2 regions of the Paenibacillus sp. Y280 genome follow, and region 2 is predicted to be linked to the other one. Evidence: predicted binding sites of a transcription regulator. Region 2 holds the regulator's gene; the other holds the start of a gene.
What was found. The regulator LexA, encoded in region 2, represses DNA repair genes until DNA is damaged. The targets are predictions, from matches to a motif close to CGAACATATGTTCG.
Positions count from the first base shown of each region.

Region 1: a site for LexA is predicted at 4,563-4,576, ahead of recA (recombinase RecA). Genes of this name have one in related genera too.

Region 1 is NZ_JBXCIW010000002.1:164,704-174,626, reverse strand. Features, by position in the region: gene AC1TPC_RS03520 (DUF3388 domain-containing protein) at 1-703, shown strand, start outside; gene AC1TPC_RS03515 (helix-turn-helix domain-containing protein) at 722-1,639, shown strand; gene AC1TPC_RS03510 (YajQ family cyclic di-GMP-binding protein) at 1,670-2,164, shown strand; gene AC1TPC_RS03505 (hypothetical protein) at 2,322-2,465, shown strand; gene pgsA (CDP-diacylglycerol--glycerol-3-phosphate 3-phosphatidyltransferase) at 2,462-3,037, shown strand; gene AC1TPC_RS03495 (competence/damage-inducible protein A) at 3,136-4,386, shown strand; gene recA (recombinase RecA) at 4,646-5,695, shown strand; gene AC1TPC_RS03485 (RecX family transcriptional regulator) at 5,839-6,087, shown strand; partial or broken gene AC1TPC_RS03480 (regulatory protein RecX) at 6,059-6,190, shown strand; gene rny (ribonuclease Y) at 6,372-7,913, shown strand; gene AC1TPC_RS03470 (TIGR00282 family metallophosphoesterase) at 8,003-8,797, shown strand; gene AC1TPC_RS03465 (stage V sporulation protein S) at 8,935-9,195, shown strand; gene AC1TPC_RS03460 (dipeptidase) at 9,311-9,923, shown strand, end outside.
Region 2 is NZ_JBXCIW010000003.1:144,981-154,903, reverse strand. Features, by position in the region: gene AC1TPC_RS05260 (aldo/keto reductase) at 1-282, opposite strand, end outside; gene AC1TPC_RS05255 (DUF896 domain-containing protein) at 328-540, opposite strand; gene AC1TPC_RS05250 (efflux RND transporter periplasmic adaptor subunit) at 641-1,726, opposite strand; gene AC1TPC_RS05245 (ABC transporter permease) at 1,753-3,111, opposite strand; gene AC1TPC_RS05240 (ABC transporter ATP-binding protein) at 3,098-3,820, opposite strand; gene yneA (cell division suppressor protein YneA) at 3,986-4,360, opposite strand; gene lexA (transcriptional repressor LexA) at 4,519-5,139, shown strand; gene AC1TPC_RS05225 (hypothetical protein) at 5,566-5,820, opposite strand; gene glnA (type I glutamate--ammonia ligase) at 6,075-7,403, opposite strand; gene AC1TPC_RS05215 (MerR family transcriptional regulator) at 7,449-7,859, opposite strand; gene AC1TPC_RS05210 (methionine gamma-lyase family protein) at 7,922-9,214, opposite strand; gene hflX (GTPase HflX) at 9,313-9,923, opposite strand, start outside.

The sequences.
Region 1 (9,923 bases), on a different contig from region 2:
TATCGCTTCATTGCTAGGTATGCTTGAGGTTAATATTATGACGATCAACGGCGTTGAGGATCGAACAAGGGGCATGCTGCTTCAGACCGATGATGACGAGAAAATCGAGCTTCTTGGCAAAATGCTTCAAAAGGTTGATAATATTACTGTAAACAAGCTGAGAACGCCTACAATTGTTGATATTTTAGCAGTCCGTCATGGACGCTATATCGAACGTGATTCCGATGACCGCAAAACGTTCCGTTTTACGCGCGATGAGCTCGGTATTTTAGTGGACTTTTTGGGCGAAGTGTTTAAACGTGATGGAAATCAGGTTATAGGTTTAAGAGGTATGCCGCGGGTAGGCAAGACGGAGTCCATCATTGCAGGCAGCGTATGCTCGAATAAGCGCTGGACCTTTGTTTCCTCTACTTTGCTTCGGCAAACGGTCAGAAGCCAGCTGTCTGAGGACGAGATGCAGCCTAACAATATTTTTATAATTGATGGAATCGTAAGCACGATTCGCTCGAATGAGAAGCATTACGGATTGCTGCAGGAGATTATGGCTATGCCTTCAACGAAAGTAATCGAACATCCAGATATATTCATTAAAGAATCCAATTTTGATTACAGCCATTTTGACATTATTGTAGAATTGCGCAATACGCCAGATGAGGAAATATCTTATGAATCTTTCACAGCTAACTATACAGACGATTTCTAATCGGAAGGAGGCCGTCTCATGTCTGATTTAGGTGAACTACTTCGCAAGGCGAGAGACCAGCGCGGCTTAACGCTTGATGATATTCAAGAAACGACAAAAATCAGAAAACGGTACTTGGAAGCGATTGAGAGTGGAGATCATACGGTTTTGCCAGGTCCTTTCTATGTACGGGCATTTGTGAAAAATTACTCAGAAGCAGTTGGACTCGATCCAGATGAAGTGCTTCGCTTGTATCAGCATGAGGTGCCTGCTGCACCGGTAGAGCAAATTTCCGAGCCGATCGTCGTTAGGGCACCGCGCAGAGTCAAATCTCAATCGTCAGAGAGACTTGGCAAAATCGGTTTTAGCGTCATGATGTGGTCCTTTCTTATTTTGATCGTTGTCGTCATTTGGGTCTATGCAATCAATAAAGATTCTAGCGATCCGAAACAGGCAGATAACAGCACAGACATTACCGAGGTGTCCCAGCCGCCTGCTGAGGATACGGATAATAATAATTCAACTGGGAACGAGAACGTGCCAAGTACACCACCCGTCTCTCCGACTCCGACTGTTGCGCCTACAACGGTTACGTTCGGCAGCAAGGTGGGCAAGGCTGATCAATATGATATTGGTCCAGCGGGTACAGCCCATAAGGTTGAAGTTAAAGTGGTTGGCGGCAGAAGCTGGCTTGAGGTTCGCTCAGGCAGCAGAACTGGAGAGAAGCTTTACTCTACAAATGCAGAGGACGGCACAATCGAAACTTATGAACTCGCAGGTCCAATTTACATCAATGTAGGCAGAGCGGATCTGACCGAAATAACCGTGGACGGCGTTCCTGTGCCTGATGGCGACAGGGCAACATTAAAAAAACTGCTGCTTAATCCAGTTGGCGCTACCGACAATGCAACACCAACAGATGAAGCGGTACCAACGGACCAGGCTAAAACGGAATAATTGATTCCTGTACCAAAGGAGAGGTATGAAATGGCTTCAGAAAATGCTTTTGATATTGTATCCAAGGTGGATATGCAAGAATTAGCGAATGCGATAAAGCAAGCAGAGCGTGAGATTGAAACGCGCTTTGACTTTAAAGGCAGCAAGAGCTCCATCGCTCTCGAGAAGGAAGAGCTTGTTGTCGCTTCCGAGGATGACTATAAGCTAAAGAACGTGCTTGACATCCTATTGTCCAAAATGGTAAAACGCGGCGTTCCGATCAAAAACTTGGATTATGGCAAAATCGAAGGCGCATCGGGCAATACCGTCCGTCAACGCATAAAGCTAAGACAAGGAATTGAGCAGGATGTCTCGAAAAAAATCAATATTTTGATTCGCGATTCGAAGCTGAAGGTGAAAAGCTTGATTCAAGGCGATCAGATTAGAGTATCAGGCAAAAGCCTCGATGACTTGCAAGCCGTGATGAAGCTGCTTAGAGAAGCTGATCTGCCAGTAGAGCTTCAATTCACTAATTATCGCTCTTAAAACAAAAGCTTCGTTTCATCGCATTTTGAGAAACGGGGCTTTTCGTTTTGATGCTGAAGTCGCTAACAATTGAGGCTTTAGCCGCTTTTGACACGTGAATTGGCATGTATTATACTTGGTTAGGTAGCTTTACGGAAGGATCTGGGGGAATACATAGATGAGAGAGAGAACAATTGCTAAGGCTCAAGGCTGCTTATTATATGGTATGCAGCTGGAAATGAAAGCCGATTTCATTCACGAACAAGGGGTTCGCGTAATGCACACCTATGAGTTAGATCGATCTAAGGAGGGAATTGCGTGAATCTGGCGAATCGCATTACACTAGCCAGAATATTTTTGGTGCCGGTTATTATGTTTTTTCTGCTTATTAAAGTGGATTTGGGGTCGTTCAGCATCTCAGACTTCTCCATTACATACAATCAAATCATAGCGGCACTCATTTTTATTGTGGCGGCAAGCACAGACGGATTAGACGGCTACATTGCGCGCAAGAACAAAATCGTTACGAACCTAGGCAAGTTGCTTGATCCATTGGCAGATAAGCTGCTTGTAGCAGCGGTACTGATTTCACTCGTTGAGATGGACAAGCTGAACGCATTGATTGCGATCGTGATCATCAGTCGGGAATTTGCGGTAACTGGTCTCCGTCAGATCGCGCTTCTAGAAGGCTCTGTTATGGCTGCCAGCACATGGGGCAAATGGAAGACGGCGATTCAAATTACGATGATTATCGCGCTCTTGATCAACAACTTCCCATTTAATTTCATTGATTTTCCGTTTGATGTCATCGCAAGCTGGGTGGCTGCCGCTATTACGGTATACTCGGGAATCGATTATTTTTTGAAAAACAAGCATTTGATTCCGGTAGAATAATGTCAAAGCATCTTTCCGCAAGTCGGGGAGATGCTTTTGCTTATATGCATGCATAAATTCAAACCTAGAACATTTGAACGAAGAGGAGAACGCTAACCATGAAAGCAGAAATCATTGCGGTCGGCACGGAGCTGCTGCTAGGCCAAATCGTAAATACGAATGCACAGTTTTTGTCTCAAAAGCTTGCAGGGCTAGGTGTTGATGTTTACTTTCAGACGGTAGTCGGCGACAATGCCCAGCGGCTGAGGCAAGCCATCGAAATCGGAAGAAGCAGAGCCGACCTGCTTGTCTTTACAGGGGGGCTTGGCCCGACGCAGGATGATCTTACGAAGGACGTGCTAGCCGAATATTTAAACCGCAAGCTGCTCATTCACGAGCCTTCCATGGCCCAAATCGAGCAGTTGTTCAGCTCCCGAGGCATTCATATGGTAGAGAGCAATCGCAGGCAGGCACTCATGATTGAAGGCGGCGAGCCGCTTGAGAATACGACAGGCCTTGCTGTGGGCAATGGCTTATCCGTTGACGGCACGCTTTATTTGCTTCTGCCAGGCCCGCCGCGGGAAATGAAGCCGATGATGGATGGCGCTGGCGAGGTGTGGCTGCGTTCCGTGCTTGGGTTAGCAGATCCGCTTTATTCGCGCCTGCTGAAATTCGCTGGGATCGGTGAATCCAATCTCGAAGCGAAGCTGCTTGATTTGATTGATGGTCAGGTTGATCCAACCATAGCCCCTTACGCAAAGGAAGGCGAGGTAGCTATCCGAGTATCAACCAAAGCGAGCACGTCAATCGAAGCGGATCAAAAAATAGATGAAACCGTCGAGAAGATTAAGGAACGTGTAGGCGAGTATTTGTACGCACAGAAGGACATCCCGATCGAAGAAGAGGTTGTACACCTTCTTAGAGCCTCAAGGCGCAAGCTGGCGAGCGCGGAAAGCTGCAGCGGGGGTTTGTTCGCGGAACTTATTACAAACGTTCCTGGGAGCAGTGGGGAGTATGTAGGAGGGGTTGTTACCTACACCAATATAATGAAGCATCACCTGCTCAGCATTCCGATGACACAGCTTGAGGGAGAAGGTGCGCCAGGTGCGATTAGCGATTCGACTGCGGCATTGATGGCGGAGAGAGTCAGAGAGCTGTCGGACGCTGATTTTGGCGTGTCGCTGACAGGTGTTGCGGGACCTGCAGAATCCGAGGGCAAGCCGGTAGGACTTGTCTATGTAGGCTTAGCGGAACGCGGCAGGCCGACGATCGTTCATACTTTAAACCTTAGCGGCGGAAGAGGCATGATCAGGCTGCGGGCTGTAAAGGCAGCGTTATATCGACTGTGGTTGGCGCTGCAGACGCGTTAAAAACGGAAGCGGGCCAGCTCGTCAACCCATCGCCATGCTGTCCCTTTTGATGGATAAATAAAGTTTGTCAATTGTCGATAAGACAGTTATAATGAAGAATAGTTATCGGAAGAACCGTGGCGAAGAATACTTTGCTGCGGTTTTTTTATGCCCAAATTAGGCGTCAAGCAAAAATGCGAATGTATGTTCGAAAAAATGCTTGTCAACCTGATGGAAAAAAGGTATCATAACATTATAAATAAAGAAGGATGTGAGTTTCTTGTCGGATCGTCGCGCTGCACTAGAAATGGCTTTGCGTCAAATTGAGAAACAATTTGGTAAAGGCTCCATCATGAAATTAGGAGAATCCACACACATGCAGGTAGAGACCGTTCCTAGCGGTTCGCTTGCTCTTGATATTGCATTAGGAATAGGCGGCTTGCCGCGTGGACGTGTTATTGAAATATACGGACCGGAATCTTCCGGTAAAACGACAGTTGCACTTCATGCGATTGCAGAGGTTCAACGTATTGGCGGACAAGCTGCCTTTATCGATGCAGAGCATGCTCTTGATCCGCTCTATGCAAGCAAGCTTGGCGTTAACATTGACGAGCTGTTGCTTTCACAGCCTGATACGGGTGAGCAAGCATTGGAAATCGCGGAAGCGCTCGTACGCAGCGGCGCCGTTGATATCGTCGTTATTGACTCCGTAGCTGCACTCGTGCCGAAAGCGGAAATTGAAGGCGATATGGGGGATTCCCACGTTGGTCTTCAAGCGCGTCTGATGTCTCAGGCTTTGCGGAAGCTTTCCGGAGCAATCAGCAAATCGAAGACGATTGCGATTTTCATCAACCAATTGCGTGAGAAGGTCGGCGTTATGTTCGGTAACCCTGAGACAACGCCAGGCGGTCGCGCCTTGAAATTCTACTCCAGCGTACGTCTTGATGTCCGTCGTATTGAAACGTTGAAACAAGGTAACGACATGGTCGGTAACCGTACTCGTATCAAGGTTGTTAAGAACAAAGTAGCTCCTCCGTTCAAACAAGCTGAGATCGACATCATGTACGGCGAAGGCATTTCCAGAGAAGGCACGCTTGTTGATCTTGGCGTAGAGATGGATATCGTACAGAAGAGCGGCGCATGGTTCTCTTACAATGGCGAGCGTCTTGGCCAAGGCCGCGAGAATGCGAAGCAGTACTTGAAGGATCATAAGGATATCGCTGAAGTGATCGAGAAGCAGATTCGCGATGCAAGCAACCTGTCGGCTGCAGCAACTCAGGCTAATTTCAAAGCTGAAGAAGACGACGAAGAATTCGAAGATCTAGAATAAATCGACCTGAAATCATACATGCTGATGCTTCGCCGTCCCGATAGGGACGGCGAAGCTGTGTTTAGAGAGGATTTTAAATCGCAAGCTTTTTTGAAGCTGATCATATTCAATATGCCCTAGACCGTTTAGAAAGGGAGCATATTGTGGATGATGAACAATATGCACGACAATTTGCGACAAGCCAGCTCAAAAACAGCTTGAGAGGGCTTCGATTCATTCAGCAGGAGCTGAAGCGAGGCGTGTCGAAAGAAGCTGCAGCAGATGCAACGGGATCGTTAGACCGCGATGTAAAATTAGCATCGGCCAAAAAAAGCTGCGGAGAAGGATTGGCGATTCGTAAAAGGCAAGCCATTAGACCGAAAACGCATGCTAATGGGCTATTTAATGCGTAGAGGCTTCCCTTCAGAAATCGTGAAGGTAGCCATAAAGTGGATTGATCTAAATGGGGAAGTTGAAGCATTCGAGGAAGATGATGGGCTTTTGCTTGACAATTGATTTTACGAAAAGATAAAATGAGTTTGTATTCCTTCATTATTGAATCAATTTTCCTTCCAAAAGTTGATTCAAAACGATTATTTTCGTCAAATTAGTAAATGTTGAAACGGTTTGAAGCCGGTTGAAAACCTAATATCATCCCAAGCAGTGCCTTGGTGTATGCAACAAGGAGGTGAACAAGATGCATGAGATCATTTGGATCTTGATCTGTCTCTTTGTTGGCGCAATATTCTTTGGGATTGGTTATTTTATTCGAAAGTCGATTGCCGAGGCCAAAATTTCAAGCGCTGAGCAAGCTGCGATCCAAATCGTAGAAAATGCGAAGAAGGAAGCGGAAGCTCAGAAGAAAGAAACCGTGCTAGAGGCAAAAGACGAAGTCCACAAACTTCGTTCCGAAGCCGAGAGAGACATTCGTGAACGTCGCAACGAGGCTCAACGTCAGGAAAGACGTTTGCTCCAAAAAGAGGAGTCGCTGGATAAAAAGTTAGAAGCGCTAGAACGCAAAGAAGAAACTGTAGCCAACAAAGAAAAACGGATCGAAGAAACGCAAGAGGAGATCGATTCCATTTACAAGCAGCAGCTTAGTGAATTGGAACGTATATCGAGTCTCACAACGGAAGATGCGAAATCGATCATTTTATCCAATGTTGAACAGGAAGTACGACATGAGACAGCACAGATGATCAAAGAGATCGAGCAGCAAGCGAAAGAAGAGGCAGATAAGAAAGCCCGTAATATTATATCACTTGCGATTCAACGCTGTGCGGCAGATCATGTGGCTGAAACGACGGTATCCGTTGTTACATTGCCTAATGAAGAGATGAAAGGCCGCATTATTGGGCGTGAAGGCCGAAATATCCGTGCTTTGGAAACATTGACTGGTATCGATCTTATCATCGACGATACACCGGAAGCGGTCATTTTGTCTGGTTTCGACCCGATAAGACGCGAAATTGCCCGTACTTCTTTGGAAAAGCTTGTAGCTGACGGTCGTATCCATCCTGCCCGCATTGAAGAAATGGTTGAAAAATCTCGTAAAGAAGTGGACGAGCGTATCCGTGAATACGGTGAGCAAGCTACTTTCGAGGTTGGAGTTCATGGCTTGCACCCGGATTTAATCAAGATTCTTGGTCGATTGAAGTACCGGACAAGTTATGGTCAAAACGTATTGAAGCACTCCATGGAGGTTGCTTACTTGACTGGCTTGATGGCAGCAGAGCTTGGCGAAGATATTACGCTGGCAAAGCGTGCAGGATTGCTGCATGATATCGGTAAAGCGCTAGACCACGAAGTGGAAGGCTCACACGTTGAGATCGGCGTTGAGCTTGCTAAGAAATACAAGGAGCATCCTGTCGTTATTAACAGTATTGCCTCCCATCACGGTGATACGGAAGCTACTTCCGTTATCGCGATGCTCGTAGGAGCGGCTGATGCCTTATCGGCTGCACGTCCGGGAGCTCGCCGTGAAACGCTTGAAACGTACATTAAACGACTGGAGAAGCTTGAAGATATTTCAGAATCGTTTGATGGCGTAGAGAAATCGTATGCGATTCAAGCTGGCCGCGAAGTGCGCGTCATGGTGCAGCCAGAGAAAATCGACGATACGGAAGCATTCCGCCTCGCACGTGATATTACGAAAAAAATCGAGAGCGAGCTCGATTATCCGGGACATATTAAAGTTACGGTCATTCGAGAAACACGCGCGGTTGAATATGCGAAGTAATCAATAAAAAAATATTAGCTTTACGGAAAAGTGGCTGCTAGTTAGCCACTTTTCTGTTTGCAGGCGCATAAAAAAGGAAGTGTACCCACATGAATGTATTATTTATTGGCGATATCGTAGGCAACGTAGGGAGAAGCGCATTGAAACGCGTGCTGCCGGCGCTAAAGAGCAAATACAATCCTCATATTATTATTGCAAATGGCGAGAATGCGGCCGCTGGCCGCGGGATAACGGCAACAATTGCGAAGGAATTTTTCGAGTGGGGCATCCATGGCATAACGATGGGCAACCATACGTGGGATAATAAAGATATTTTTGAATGGATAGACGATGAGCCCCGCCTTGTTCGCCCGGCGAACTATGCGGAAGGGGCCCCTGGACAAGGCATGGCCTTCATTAAAGCCGGAGGAAAGCAGCTGGCAATCATTAATTTGCAGGGACGTACGTTTTTGCCGCCGATTGATTGTCCTTTCCGCAAAGCAGATGAACTAATCGAAGAAGCTAGAGAGCAAACGAATAACATCCTCGTCGATTTTCACGCGGAAGCGACGTCGGAGAAAATCGCGATGGGCTGGCATCTTGATGGGAGAGTCTCGATCGTACTGGGAACTCATACGCATGTTCAGACGAATGACGATACGATTTTGCCTGGGGGAACGGCTTACATAACTGATGTTGGAATGGTTGGACCTAAGGAGGGCGTGCTAGGCATGGAGCGCACTGCTGTTTTGCACAAATTTATTACGCAGCTGCCGGTTCGTTTTGTTGTGGATGAGGGCAGTTGGCATTTGCATGCCATATCCGTTCAGATTGATGATGCAACGGGTCAAGCACGGAAAATCGAAAAAATACGCCTTACGGAAGATGAATGGCTTCTGTTGTAACGCTTTGAATCTTTGAAAAGTTCCGACAATTCAGAACAGTTTGTTAATTACAAGAATAAAAGCAGGAATTTTTTAATCTCCCTCGAATACTATTTAAAAGTGGAATCCATCCAACAGTCCAAGGGGAGGTTCTTTTTATGGATGTATTAAAAGTTTCAGCAAAGTCCAATCCAAATTCCGTTGCAGGTGCGCTAGCTGGCGTTCTTCGTGAACGTGGTGGTGCGGAACTGCAAGCCATTGGAGCTGGTGCGTTAAATCAAGCGATCAAGGCCGTTGCTATTGCTCGCGGATTTGTCGCTCCCAGCGGGGTGGATCTAATTTGCATTCCAGCTTTTACTGACATCGTTATCGACGGGGAGGACCGAACAGCAATCAAATTGATTGTTGAACCTCGGTAGCAAGTCCAGGCGGCGTTAACAATTAAGCCAATTGGATGAAAATGAAACGTTTTCGCCTGTTTACGTCGTAGACAGGTTTTTTTGCTGCAATTCTAACGAATAGGTAGGTGCGACTATGAGAGTGGTCGATTTTCATTGCGATGTCCTTTGCAAGCTGCTGATTGACGAGAAATTGACGTTTCAAGGAAGCAAGCCTGGAAGTTTGGATGTTACATACGAGCGTCTGAAGGCGGCTGGAACGATTTTGCAAACATTCGCGATCTATATTCCTCAATCGATAAATGGACGGTTAGAGCCGATTTTGGAAAGCGTAGACCGCTTTCACCAATTGGTGCTGACTTGCAAGGATATGATGTGGGTGAGAACGGCTGAGGAGCTGGACTCTTGTATACAGAATGGGAAAATAGGAGCGCTATTGTCGCTTGAAGGAGTCGATGGGCTTCAAGGCCAGATGTCGCTGCTCCGAATCATGCATCAATTAGGCATACGTGCTGCGGGACTGACCTGGAATCATGCAAACTGGGCTGCAGACGGAGCAATGGAGCCGCGCGGCGGAGGCTTGACCGCAAAAGGAAGATTGTTTGTAGAAGAATGCGATAAATTGGATATACTGTTAGATGTATCCCATTTGTCCGAACGGGCTTTTTGGGAGGTGGCCGAGCTATCGCAAAGACCCGTGCTCGCCTCCCATTCTAATGCTAGAGCGATCTGCGATCATCCTCGAAATT
Region 2 (9,923 bases):
GCGCGATAAGCCCACTCCGTTGATATTACCCGAAGTGGTCATACGCACCTTTGTAGCAAGGACGATGTCGGAACGCTTGTTTTTAATTGCTTTGCCTACGATCTCCTCGGATCGGCCGCTCACATAAACGTCGGCTGTATCGAGGAAATTGCCCCCGCGATCAACAAAGCGATCAATCATATCGATTGAATCCTCTTCACTTGTCGTATTGCCAAATGTCATCGTTCCCAAACATAATTCGGATACGGCTAGTCCACTTTTGCCAAGCAGATTATATTTCATCTAAACACCCTCTCATGGATATTTAATGAGTACAACTGACATTCATTAATGCTTGATATTGTCCTTATCATCAACAATTTCAATCTGATCCAGCTGTTGACGGAAATTATTTTTGAAGTTAGTCAAATATTGCTTGCGCAGCTCATCTCTCTCAGCTGTTTCTTCATCGGTTAAGCCTACCGATTTATTTTTACGAGCCAGCTCGTTAATACGTTCAATTATTTCCGAGAATTCCATTGCTTGCTCTACTCCTCTCATGATGAAAAAACCTCTACACTATACTTTGACATTTTCAACGTTCAGTTGTCAAGGAATCGTAGAGGCTTCATCGGTAATCTATGGAGTTAGAGCACTGCTATTATTGTAGAACGACCTGATCGCCAGCTTTTAATCCTTTAAGCACTTCCGTCAGCTCGGGCGTTTCGAGGCCGATTATAATTTCTTTCCGCTCATACTGGCCATTACCCGTATCCTTCATGACAAAATGCTTGTCTTTTTCACGTATGATTGCAATCGATGGAACCGCAGTTGTATTTTCCTTGCGCTCAGTCTCTATTGCGCCATTCAAGCTCAGACCTGCTATCAAATACTCGCTAGGCTCAAGAATGATGACGACCTCAAACTGAGCAGCTTGATTTAAATTATTTTGATCCGTTCCTGTTTTCGCAAATTTAGATACTTTCAGTACTTTCCCCTTCAGCTTCAGTTCCTTCATCGCATTCATCTTAACCTGAACCGGCATGCCGGGCTTGATGCGAAAAACATCCTGTTCCCCAACTAGCGCAATGAATTGCAATTTGTTCAAATCAACGACCTTGCCCACATATTCATTGTCTGTTAAAGCCTGCGGCCGTTTGTTGGCATTATCAAATAAAAAGATTCCTGTGGCCGGTGAGCGTAAGCTGGAATCTTTCAGCTTGTTTTTCTTCACAAGCAGCTCCTTCACTTGAATGCTCGACGTCACATCATTCAATTCCTTCGTCAAGCGAGCTATTTCCTTATTAACAAAAACCTTTTTGCGCCCCTCTTCAGTAGATTCCAACGGGCTCGATTCGTCATCCACCTGACTTAAATAGTCATTCAGATCAGCCTCGAGTTTAGCTTTATGCAGTACTGCCTCCGCCTGCAAAATCTCGTTTTGCACCGCTGTCTGATCGAGCTTAAACAGCACATCGCCCTTCTTCACCTGCTGGCCGTCCTCAATTGCCCACTCTGTAACCTTTGAGCCAAAGGGGGCATATACGAGCGTTTCCTGCTCATACAGCGACTTTCCTTTCACCTCAACTGTACTCGCAATCGACTCTTTCGTCACTTGAAACGTAATCGGCTGCGAGTCTGTTGCCATTAGGTCTGCGGGCCTTGATGGATTTCCAATTCTATATAATACAAAGCTGATGCCGATAATAATAAGACCAATTATTGCCCACTTTATTTTCTTCTTCATCTTTATGCTCCTTCTTCAACTTTAAATTAATCTCGTCTTATCGCTGTCAGAGCATCTGTACGTGATGCGCTAATAGCTGGATAAATTCCTGAAAATATGCCAGTGGCAAGCGCGAATGCCATACCGATTGGAATCGTTAATAAAGGAACAAATATAATGACCGAATCCTGTTCGCCGGATAAGTTCGTAATCAGACCATTAATACCCCATACGATCCAGTATGAAAATAATACGCCAAGCAATCCGCCAAGCAGACCCAGCAACGCTGCTTCTACAATAAACATATTTCGAATTTGGCTAAGGTTAGCGCCAAGCACCTTCATGATGCCAATTTGTCTTCGCCTTTGATAGGTAGACATCGTCATAGCTACGACAATTGAAATAGAAGCGATAATGAGAATAAAAACACCGATGCCAAGTGCGGCTGCTTTTATAATTTTAAATTCATTCGCAAGCCGTTCCTTTTGAAATAAATTAGTTTGCGTTGACACGACAAGCTTTTGAAGCTGTCGCTCTACTTGCTCGATTTTGGATTGATTATCGACCTTCACGATAATCGAATTATAGGATTCCTGCTGATCGCCAGGCAGCTTAAGCTCTTTCTTAAGGAGCGCTGCCGTCTCAATCGATATGTAGCCCTTCTTGTCGTACATAATCTGATCATCCTTGAGACCGCTTGGTTTTTTCAGGACGCCGACAACACGCAGCGGCCTGCTTAGAACCTGACCTTCAGACGAATAATAGCGAAACTGTATTTGCTTCTGATATAAAACGGTTGGAATACTGTTTAAGCTTTGATATTGCTCGAACACTGCATCATCATATGGATTCGTGTTTAGCTGCTCTTGTATATTTTGTTTGGTTATATCATCGATCAGACCCATAGTAGCGCCATAGTTAAGCACAATCATGTCCTCAAGATTAGATGGCCCGCCTTGCATGAATTCATTTCCGAAAGCTGTAAGCATCTCCAAATCCGTACCGATCAATTGGGTTTGATTTTGTGAAGCAAGCCCATCTAAAGTCGTCAGCTCCATATATTCAAGCTGCTGAAAAGGAGCTGCTGCCGTCACATGCTTGATTTTCTTCATAATATCAAGCTTTTGCTGCGTCAATTTCCCTTGTTTCAGCGATTCGCTTTCACTTTCATTTGCAGGGGTTTTGCTGCCAGCTCCAGCACCTGTATTTGCTGTTACCGTAATCTCATCCATTTTTAAATAGCTGTTCATCTGCTGCTCGACATAAATTTGCGCAGATTCGCCTATACTCATAGCTACAATTATGGCAGCACAGCCAATCGAAATACCTGCCGCACAAAGTGCCGTTACGACCTTCCTGCGCTTGACTTGATCCCAAGATAATCGTGTAATATCACTTATTCTCAATTTGCGTTCCCCCCGCAAGCAATCTTTCTTGAGCGGCTTCCTGCTCCGTCACGAGGTAACCATCCCGCAGCGTAATAATTTTTTCCGTTTGGGCTGCAACCTCACGTTCATGTGTAACGATGATAAAAGTCGTATCCATCGATTTGTTCAAATGCTTCAAAATCATAATAATTTCTTCTTCTGTTTTTGTATCCAAATTACCAGTAGGCTCGTCCGCAAAAATGACCGATGGCTCAGTGATCAATGACCGGGCTATACTGACACGCTGCTGCTGTCCTCCTGAGAGCTGTGATGGAAATAATTCCGCTTTATCCGGAATTCCCACCTGTTCAAGCAAAGCAAGCGCTTTTTTCTTCCTTATAGAAGGATGAATCGATTGAAACACGAGCGGCAGCTCGACGTTTTCTCGAACGGTCAAATTGGCAATCAGCTCATACGCTTGAAAAATAAACCCGATATGCTTTCGTCTAAACTCAGCCAACCGATTTTCGTTCATCGTAACGATATTGTGGTCTGCAATAAAGATTTGCCCCTCTGTAGGCTTCATTAAGCCGGCCATTAAGTTCAGCAGCGTAGATTTGCCAGAGCCGGAGCTTCCTAACAGCGCAATCATTTCTCCCTTATGTACATCAAAGCTAATATGCTGCAGTACAGCAGTCGCTTCGTTCCCATTCATGAAGGAATGGGATAGCTCTTCAACACGTAACAATTCAGCCTCTCCTTTCAATCCCCTTCAATAGACGAACTTACCTAGGGAAAACCCTGCAGTTCACACAAAAAAACTTTCTAAAAGAAGTAGATTCCATTGATCTACTTGATTCAGAAAGCTATGTATATGATGAAACAATTCTATTAATTGTAAATGACTCTCAAATTAAATGCTAGGAATAATTAGCTTTTGCCCTGGCATAATTTCCGAGGATTGCAGGTTGTTGCGATCTTTAATCAAATAAATGACATATCGAATATCTTGCTTGCCATCGGTATATTGCTTAGCGATTTCCCAAAGTGTGTCACCCGAATGCACGATAACCATATTTTCTCCAGCTGTCGCTTCTGCTGGATAACTGCCGGAAGCAGCTGTTCCTATAAGCAGAAAGCTAGTAAATAAAAGTGCGAACACAGCTGAGCAGACTACAATCTTTGCTGCATGGCGCTTCATCAATCGTCTGATCAAATGGTTAAACACCGTTGTTTTAACTGTTTCTTGTTTGTGTATCGTTCTATTAAAACTTGAACTAGTTATCATTATTCAGCACCCCAAACGTTTGTTCTGTTTTTAGAATACACGAACAAACGTTTGGAGTCAACAAAAAAATACGAACTTCTGTACTTGAGAACTTATGTTTGTACGAACTCCGGTTCTATGTTATAATTTGCTACAAACCTACTAATGGAGTGATCACAGTGTCGAAGATTTCTAACCGACAACATTCTATTCTTGAATTTATTAAGAATGAAGTCCGGGAGAAAGGCTATCCACCTTCCGTTCGAGAAATCGGCGAAGCTGTTGGATTGTTATCCAGTTCAACCGTTCACGGTCATTTGGACCGCTTGGAGAAGAAAGGCCTAATTCGCCGGGATCCCACTAAACCACGTGCTATTGAAATTTTAGATCAAGAAGGTGTGGATGGCATGATCCCCCTTTCCGTTGCCAAAGTACCTATCGTTGGTAAAGTTACTGCGGGTGTGCCTATTACCGCAACAGAGAACATCGAAGAGTATTTCCCTCTTCCTTCACACTTTGTAGGTGACAGCAGCGTATTCATCTTGAATGTCATGGGCGAGAGTATGATCGAAGCCGGTATTCACGATGGAGATTACGTTATTGTTCGTCAGCAGCAAACAGCTAATAACGGAGAAATCGTTGTTGCAATGACTGAGGATGACGAAGCAACGGTCAAGACGTTCTACAAGGAGAAAAATCACATTCGCCTGCAGCCGGAAAATTCCACAATGCAGCCGATTTTACTCCAAAATGTAACCATTCTAGGCAAAGTCATCGGACTGTTCCGGGATATCCATTAAAGCAAGTAAACGTACATAAAGAAGAGGCTGATCCGATATGCGCAAGCATAGTCGACTCAGCCTCTTCTTTGCTATTTATTTTTATTGTGTATCTTTCGGCATTCGATTCATTTTTCTTCACAAATAATGTAATTTTTCCTCCCCACTCCTGCCTGCCCTATGACAAACACCCAATCAATGAGTGATTAGCCCGCATAACCTATAATGTATTCAACACGTAAGGAGGTGCACCTAAAAAATGTCCGGTTACGTTGGTGGAGCTTTTACAAACTTAGGTACAATTTTGGTCCTATTCATTTTATTGGTGATTATCGCATGCAGCTGCGGCTTCGGCGGCTACTAATTCAACCATTAAACTTCGCAAAAGACCCATACTATGGGTCTTTTTGTGTGGACTCATATTTTTATGGCGCACTATTCTAGATCTTATATGGCTCTCTTCCGAAGCTGGCCTACAGTCATTTTTGCTTTTGAAAGATGGACAAGCTGTTGTAGATTAAGCTGTGGATAATCATATAGCAGTCCTTCATAGACGACATGAAATTGACTGTAATTCAGAAAATCATCAGGTGTAACCAGCGTCGATGGACGGTTACAGACCGGAATCCCGCTTTTCCGCATCGTTTCTGCAACGAATTGTGAACAAAAGTAGGAATGGGCGGGCCGTAAATCCCACTCCATATACACCCCCACCAAACCAATCAAATTAGGATAAGTCATTTTGCGAACCGCGCGTATAGAATGCTCCCCCGATTACTAGTTTACTAGAAGGAACGCCTTTGCTTTTATAAAACTTAATTGATTTATCTACACTATATTGGGAAAAATACATCCGAAAATGAGATAGAAACAGAATGACCCGCATGAGAGACACCTTTGGAAAAGTGTCTTTCTTGCGGGTCATTATTAGGTTATGAACTTTAGGGATTCAGATCTTAGTAAAGAGTCAAGTATTGATCTCTTTCCCATTGGTGAACTTGTGTCCGGTACATATCCCACTCGATTTCTTTCAGTTCATAGAAATGGGCAAGCGCATGGTCGCCAAGCGCATCGCAAACGATGTCGCTTCTTAACATTTCGTCAAGAGCTTCCTTCAAATCAAGCGGCAAGCTTGGAATGCCTGCATCCTGACGCTCTTCCTCCGTCATGATGTAGATGTTGCGGTCTGTTGGAGCCGGCAACGGAAGCTTGTTCTGAATGCCATCAAGACCAGCTCTTAGCATAACAGCTAGTGCCAAATATGGGTTAGCAGCTGGATCTGGGTTGCGAACTTCGACGCGCGTGCTAAGACCGCGTGATGCTGGAATCCGAATCATTGGCGAGCGATTGCTTGCGGACCAAGCGACATAGCAAGGCGCTTCGTAGCCAGGTACAAGACGCTTATAGGAATTGATTGTTGGATTCGTGATAGCAGCCATAGCACGAGCATGAAGCAAGATACCTGCCATGTATTGACGAGCTACCGCACTAAGACCAAGCTTGTCCTTCTCATCGTAGAACATATTTGTGTCGCCTTGGAACAACGATTGGTGGCAATGCATTCCAGAACCATTTACGCCGAACAATGGTTTTGGCATAAACGATGCATGCAAGCCATGCTCGCGTGCAACCGTTTTAACTACCAGCTTAAACGTTTGAATTTGGTCAGCAGCTTTAATCGCATCTGCGTATTTAAAATCGATTTCATGCTGTCCAGGAGCTACCTCATGGTGAGAAGCTTCAATCTCGAAGCCCATCTCTTCAAGCGTAAGTACGATTTCACGACGGCAGTTTTCACCCATATCCATCGGTGCTAAGTCGAAATAGCCGCCCTGGTCATTTAGCTCAGTAGTCGGCTCACCGCGATCATCGGTTTTGAACAAGAAAAATTCCGGTTCAGGTCCAACATTCATTGCTGTGTAGCCCAGCTCTTCTGCTTCCTTCAAGGCACGCTTCAAAATACCGCGAGGATCTCCGGCAAACGGTGTTCCGTCTGGCATATAAATATCACAAATCAAACGGGCAACACGATCTTGTGTAACCCATGGGAATACAACCCAAGTATCTAAATCAGGGTATAAGTACATGTCTGATTCTTCAATACGTACGTAACCTTCAATGGAAGAGCCATCAAACATCATTTTGTTGTCAAGCGCCTTCTCTAGCTGACTAACTGGAATTTCAACATTTTTTATCGTTCCTAGTAAATCCGTAAACTGCAAACGAATAAACCTAACATTTTGTTCCTGTGCTATACGTCTAATATCCTCTTTAGTGTAACTCACAGAATCATCTCCTTAGTTTGCAAATCGATTGTTATATTAGTCAAACTAGCGCTTATTTAAGAAACGAGTCAATTGACCTTGAATAAGCGATGCTTGACCTGGTCTTTTCTCGAGCAACTGCTGCTTTAGCAAACGGTGCAGCTGCTGATCAGACAGCTCGCGACGCTTCACTTCCGATTGCTCACTGACAATCGTCGCATCATCCGATTCCTTCGATACCGGATTCATCACTTGCTTAATGCCAGCGATGTTAACACCTTTCTCTATCAATGATTTTATTTCCAAAAGCCGTTCTACGTCATTAAATGAAAATAACCGCTGGTTTCCTGCCGTTCTTGCAGGTACGATCAATTCATGCTGTTCATAATACCGGATTTGCCTTGCCGTTAAATCCGTCAGCTTCATTACGATGCCGATAGGGAATAAGGCCATATTTCTGCGAATATCATCAGCCAAGCCGCATCAACCTTCCACTCGCTCATTTATACTTACATTCTAAACGTTACTATGCAAATGTGTCAAGTTATGTAAGGTTTAATCACAATTAAACCGCTATCCACAAGGCGATATAACGCAGTTAGAACACCGTACTTTGCATGAGCGTAAGTTAGGCCGCCTTGCATATAAGCGATGTAAGGTTCACGTATAGGCGCGTCAGCCGACAGCTCCAAGCTGCCTCCTTGTATGAACGTACCTGCCGCCATAATGACGGCATTCTCGTAGCCCGGCATGTCCCAAGGCTCGGGTACGACATGTGAATCTACAGCTGCTGCTTGCTGAATGCCCTGCACGAAAGCGATCAGATGCTCAGCTTGTCCAAAACGAACCGCTTGAATAAGATCGGTTCTCGGCTCATTCCATCTTGGTTTAGTTACAAATCCAAGCTCTTCAAACAAAGCTGCAGCCAGCACGCTGCCTTTAATGGCTTGGCCCACTAAGTGCGGTGCCAAGAACAATCCTTGGAACATTGGGCGAAGCGTTCCTAACATCGCACCAACCTCGCCACCAATACCTGGCGCCGTCAGTCGATAGGCTGCCGCTTCAACAGCTGCTGCTGTACCCGCGATATAACCACCGGTTTCGGCTAAGCCTCCGCCCGGGTTTTTGATTAGCGAGCCAGCCATTAGATCCACACCTACTTGGGTGGGCTCAAGCAGCTCTGTAAACTCCCCATAACAATTATCAACAAATACTAGCAGATCCGATTTCAGAGCTTTTACCCGCTTGACAATATCAGCAATCTCGGCAACGTTGAATGATGCTCTCCAGTCGTAACCGCGAGAGCGTTGAATTCCGATTACCTTCGTTTCAGCTGTAATCGATTGCTCAATACGCTCCCAGTCCAGGCCGCCGTCCTCTAGCAGAGAAACCTCAGAATATTTCACACCCCAGTCCTGCAAGGAGCCGGAACCATCACCTGGCTTGCCAATTACCTTATGAAGGGTGTCATAAGGTCTTCCCGTTACATAGAGAAGCTCGTCTCCCGGCCGAAGCACCCCAAACAACGCACAACTGATCGTATGCGTGCCTGAAACAAAATGAGGCCTAACGATCGCAGCTTCTGCCCCCATCACATCTGCATAGACGAGATCGAGAATTTCACGGCCGCGATCATTATAGCCATAGCCCGTTGAGCCGGTAAAATGAAAATCACTTACTTTATGCCGCTGAAACGCTTCAATAACTTTCCACTGATTGCGCTCCGCTATCCGTTCTACACTGCGAAAGGCATCTGCTGCCAGCAGCTCAGATTGCTCTGCCAGCTGCTCAAGATGCTCCCACAGCTTCTGGTTCTCATGTTGCAAATTCATTCCGGTATCTTCTCCTTAAAAGTTTTGCGGATGCAAAACTTACTTCGTAAGCATAAGCTTAGTTTTGCGAATGCAAAACTTACTTCGTAAGCAAAACTCTACTCTATAAATTGTTTCAATCGATGCCCATGCTGCTCGTATTCTTGTTTACTGACATGAACGGTTAGACGCAGCGACTGTTCATCGACCTCTTGATTAATAACCTCGCCGCTTCGATAGGCTAGCGCAATGAGATCGCCGCGCTCAGCTGGAACGATGAAGGTTAATGTATCGCCGCTTAGCTTATCTTGAATAGTTTGTTTTAGAAGTTCAAGATCTTCCGATTCATAGGCGCTGATGACAAGATTATCCCCGCCCGTAATGGGCAAATCAGTTAATGTGCCATTATTGACGCACATATCCTTCTTATTATAGACCATCACGGAAGGTTTATCTGCTGCGCCAAGCTCGCCTAATATTTTATTAACGACCTTAATTTGTTCATCGCGCATCGGCGAGCTGCTGTCAATGACATGAAGCACAAGATCAGCCTCGCATACTTCCTCCAGCGTTGCCCGGAACGCAGCAACGAGATCATGCGGCAGATTTTGAATAAATCCTACCGTATCCGTAAGTACGATTTCTCTGCCATTAGGCAGCTCAAGTGTCCTTGATGTTGGATCAAGCGTAGCAAATAATTGGTTCTCTACGTATACGTCTGCATGCGTCA